2 regions of the Halobacillus sp. AWH4_228 genome follow, and region 1 is predicted to be linked to the other one. Evidence: riboswitches for the same ligand, from Rfam matches in the RefSeq annotation. Region 1 holds a riboswitch; the other holds the start of a gene.
The links. Region 1 has a riboswitch for FMN ahead of ribD (bifunctional diaminohydroxyphosphoribosylaminopyrimidine deaminase/5-amino-6-(5-phosphoribosylamino)uracil reductase RibD). Riboswitches for the same ligand answer to the same signal wherever they lie in the genome.
Positions count from the first base shown of each region.

Region 2: another riboswitch for FMN. It lies ahead of ACXADP_RS06460 (ECF transporter S component); the one in region 1 lies ahead of ribD (bifunctional diaminohydroxyphosphoribosylaminopyrimidine deaminase/5-amino-6-(5-phosphoribosylamino)uracil reductase RibD).

Region 1 covers NZ_JBSWTE010000001.1:686,042-688,437, reverse strand. The annotation lists gene ribD (bifunctional diaminohydroxyphosphoribosylaminopyrimidine deaminase/5-amino-6-(5-phosphoribosylamino)uracil reductase RibD) at 1-1,067, opposite strand, end outside; FMN riboswitch at 1,199-1,348, opposite strand; gene ACXADP_RS03420 (glycoside hydrolase family 13 protein) at 1,793-2,396, shown strand, end outside.
Region 2 covers NZ_JBSWTE010000001.1:1,305,686-1,308,081, reverse strand. The annotation lists gene ACXADP_RS06470 (TraR/DksA C4-type zinc finger protein) at 1-88, shown strand, start outside; gene ACXADP_RS06465 (hypothetical protein) at 127-435, opposite strand; gene ACXADP_RS06460 (ECF transporter S component) at 672-1,274, opposite strand; FMN riboswitch at 1,435-1,581, opposite strand; gene ACXADP_RS06455 (hypothetical protein) at 1,775-2,396, shown strand, end outside.

The DNA of each region.
Region 1 (2,396 bases):
ATTTTAATATCTTCTCCAAGCTGTTCGGTCGATACAAACTCAAAAGATGTCACCTGTTTCAACTGTTGGATGCCGCGGCCGGCAACCGGGGTCAGTGCTTCTTTTCCACCGATCAATTTGGGAGCAATATACGTAATCGTCTCATTCACCTTTCCTGATCTGACAAAAGCGTCGGCAATGGTGGCCCCTCCTTCAACAAGGAGAGAGGTGACCTTGTGCTTTCCTAAATAGCGCAGGACTTCTCCAGGATCGATGGTGCGGCCAAGCGGAATGACGTGGACATGGGCATGCTCTTCAAGAATCAGACGCTTTTCATCCGGTATATCCGCTGACGTGAAAATCCACGTTGGAGATTCATTATTTTGTATCAGATTCGAAGCAGTCGGAATACGAAGATGCGTATCGAGGACAAGACGGATCGGATGCTTTCCGCCACCCGGAATTCTTGTCGTCAATGTCGGATTATCCATCATGACCGTATTGATCCCGACTAGAATCGCGTCCGATTGATGACGATAGCGGTGTCCGTCCTGCCGCGCCTCTTCTCCTGTGATCCATTGACTCTCTCCACTGGCGGTGGCAATCTTCCCGTCAAGGCTCATCGCTGTCTTTAAACGGACATAAGGTTCACCTGTTTGAATGTAATGAAAGAAGGCACGATTCAGTTCATCTGCCTCGTCTTTCAAAACACCCGTCCGGACCTCCACGCCCTGCCGCTTCATCATTTCAATGCCCCGGCCGGAAACTTTAGGGTTCGGATCCGATGAAGCCGTAACGGCCCGGCGGATGCCTGCCTTCACGACAGCTTCAGCACACGGAGGTGTCCGTCCATGATGGCTGCACGGTTCAAGAGTGACATAGATGTCCGCGCCTTCCGCTTTTTCTCCTGCCATCCGTAGTGCGTGCACTTCCGCATGAGGTTCACCAGCCTTCACATGCACGCCTATACCGACGACTTGATTATCTTTGACCACAATGGCGGCTACTGAAGGGTTGGGACTCGTCTGGCCGACCGTTTCCCTGGCCATCTGTACAGCCATTGCCATGTACTGCTCATCACGCTCCATCTTCATCACCTGCTCTTTTTCCATAAAAATAACCCTGAAGAAGACATACTTCTCCAGGGTCTTAAACGTCATTTTTTTGCGTACAGCAAACAAAGGGTACACGTGTTGCATGAACGGTACCGATACGTTTCCACAACCTTCTCCCATCCAGACTTTAACTGTCGGCTTTGGAATTTCACCAAATCAGGGAGAACCGTGCTTAACACTGATTCTCCGTCGCGGGCTGAGAGCATAAGCTCATTACCGCCGGCTGGGACTTTCACCCGACCCCGAAGGTTTCCATATTCAGTTGAATTACTTTAAATATATATGAAATCCCCATCTGCCGCAATCCTTAAGGTTTAAACAGCACCCATTAAGGCTATGTACTCATAAAACTGACCGCCCTTATGATGGGCACACGGATAACTGTCCACCGGATTCACGCCGCTTTGTTGTGAAATCAACAGGATTCATGACAGCCTTTCAACATCCTCAACAGAAGATGCACCACCTGATTTTAACAATCCAATGATGTGTAAGCCTGCTCTTTTCACGAACCTCCTATTGTAAAGCAGAAGAAAATCAGCTAGTATAGATTTATCAGGAAAACGTTTGCATAATAAGATATATTTTTAGATTTTCATGGTTATGGTTATTGAATAAACAAGCTGTTTATTCAATCATTCTCACTGAGAAAACGTTTGCATATCACGAATGATTTTATTAGGAAAGAGGGGCTGTATATGGAACGGGTATGGTGGAAAGAAGCGGTAGGATATCAAGTTTACCCTAGAAGTTTTCAGGATTCAAATGGAGATGGGATCGGCGATCTGCAGGGAATGATCAGCCGTCTGGACTATTTGAAGGATATGGGCATTGATTTCATTTGGATCTGCCCAATGTACAAATCCCCGAAGGATGATAACGGTTATGACATTTCCGATTATCAGGACATCCTGGATGAATTCGGAACGATGGAGGATTTCGACGAGCTGCTTAAGGAAGTGCATAAACGTGACATGAAGTTGATCATCGACCTCGTCCTCAACCATACAAGTGATGAACATCCATGGTTTTTGGAATCCCGGAAATCCAAGGACAATCCCAAGAGGGACTGGTATATCTGGCGCGATGGCAGAGGCGGCCGCGAACCGAACAACTGGGAGAGTATCTTTGAAGGATCGGCATGGGAATATGACGAGGAAACAAGGCAGTATTACCTTCATGTGTTCTCCAGAAAGCAGCCGGACTTGAACTGGGAGAACGAAGACGTCCGCGAAGCTCTATACAGCATGGTCAACTGGTGGCTGGATAAAGGAATCGACGGTTTCCGCATAGATGCCATCA
Region 2 (2,396 bases), 620 kb from region 1:
GGACCCAATCCCTGTCGAAAGACTTGAAGCTCTTCCAACCGCCCGCTACACCGTTGAAGAAGAACGGGAAATAGAAAAGGATGCCTGATAAAAAGGATGCCGTCATCAAAACGGCATCCTTTTTTGTCAATCCATCTCACGAAGCTGTTCGGAAGGTTCTTCATCTAAATCCGGCTCTTCTTCGTCCATATTGAACGGCGTATCCCGTTCCCCGTTCTGACGCACATCCCTTTCATAATCCCGTCTCATTTCATCGATGTCCTGGTGCTCCCGGTTGTTGCGGAAACGCTGTTCCTCCGGCATTTCATTCCTATCTGTACGTTCATAACGGGCAGGCTCATAATTGATATCCTCCGGCCCATCCTCGTTCCCGTTCATTCCGCAGCCACTTAATGTAACCATCACCAGCAAAGCAGCTCCCATGATTTTTTTCATCCATAAACACCTCTTTCAAAATAGTAAGAGCATGTTTACTTTCTCCTTTTACGATGCTTTTACACATGGGAGAACGCACTGGTTTTCCAGCTCATAGATAAAGACCCTGACACCCCAGCCAGCATCTTGAAAAAAACCTTATGTTTTTCTATAAGGGAAGGATATTCTTTCCTCTATATCATTTTCCTTTTCGATATAAAAAGAGCCGGCGAGTTCATAACTCGCCGGCTCTCCCTTTACGCTGCGGATGAGGACCGCGGACTTTTCTGTTCGATCCAAGGTTTCATCCGTACAAAGAGCAGGGTGAACAGTGCACTCACAATGATTCCTTTAAGAGCATTGAATGGCAGAATCCCTGCTACTACTGTTATCCATTTCACTTGTGCACTCATCGTTTCCCATCCCATGAACCAGCTGTAGGCCGGAAGGATGACAAAGTAGTTCAGTACACCCATGCCGAACGCCATAATCAGAGAACTCGTCACAAGTCCTGATACAAGCGATTTAACACTCTTGAATTTATGATAGATCATCGTAACCGGAAGGATAAACAAGAGGCCTGCGGCAAAGTTTGCGACCACTCCCACCGGATCTCCTGCACCGGTATATATAAAATAAAGACCATTTTTTAACGCTTCAACAAGGATGCCTGCTGCGGGTGTAAACATGATGCCTGCAAGCAGGGCAGGAACATCACTGAAATCCACTTTCAAGTACTGCGGAAGCAGCGGCAGCGGAAAGTTCAGCAGCATCAGAACCATGGAAATGGTCCCAAACAAAGCAATCGTAATCAATGTAAATAATTTTCTTGATGACTGAGCCGGATAACGGTTCATCATCGATCTCCCCCTTCATCTTTACACATTGATTCACATCCCAGATGAAGGTGAGCGGCTGAGCCTGACCAATAAAAAAACCCCTGAAGCATTGGGCTTAGGGATGGTCTTGGTCCACGGCTAAATAGAGGCAGCATATCTAGCATGCGCTGCCTGTTCCGCTCGACATCTTCTCCCATCCAGACTGTAACTGTCGGTCCCGGACTCTCACCAGGTCAGCCATGCAGAAGAACTGCACGGGTCACGGACTTAAAGGTCACTATGCCTTCTTACCGTCGGTCGGGAATTTCACCCTGCCCCGAAGATGGAATCAATATAATTTTGTATCTTTATTTTATACAAAACCTGTACTCTGTGCAAGCAGGAAGTTCTGACGGCCGTTTCCCTCCTCTGTTTTGATCAAAAAGCAGATCTGTTAAATCTATCATTGGCCTACACCGGCTATCCGGGGATGAATACGATACCAATGTACCACACAATATTATGGATAAAGGTGGAAAAACATGGCGAATTGCAGGAAAGTTTCCGTTCCAGGGAAACTGCCGATAAAGTTTCCTAAGAAAAAAGAGAAAGGCGAGACAAAACATGACTGTCCATCCGGATGTAAGTGTCATTTTAAAAAGCCTGAACGTAAGCCCGCCAAACTAAACAGTGACTGCTTTGTAGAAAATGCTCTGGTTGGGACAAAACAGGTTCAAAAAGTAGCTGAATCCACCCTGCCACTCGGTTTATTCGCAGCTACCGGAATTACAATTGGCAGCCTGGTGTCTGTAGAAGTCGTCCCTAATCTGGAGAATATCACTATGAACGCCCGGATCATTAAAAACAAAGTCGTCAACATTGGTTTAATTCCGGCTGTAGTGACTGTCAGTTTCCTTGATAACGATGGTGCCTTGGGAACTGGTGTATTGAATACTTCCATCCCATTCCAAGCCCACACGGATTTCCCCGGGGCATGTCCGGAAGATACCCTGACAGAAACACCACTCGAAGTCGAAGGGATTTTTACGCAGGAGGGAGTTCCCGTTGTCGATCTGGCTGGATTAGGGCTGGTAGACGGGATCATTGTGAAAATCATTCTTCAAACCACCATTACGGTTACAAGACCTGTCATTCGTGACGCGC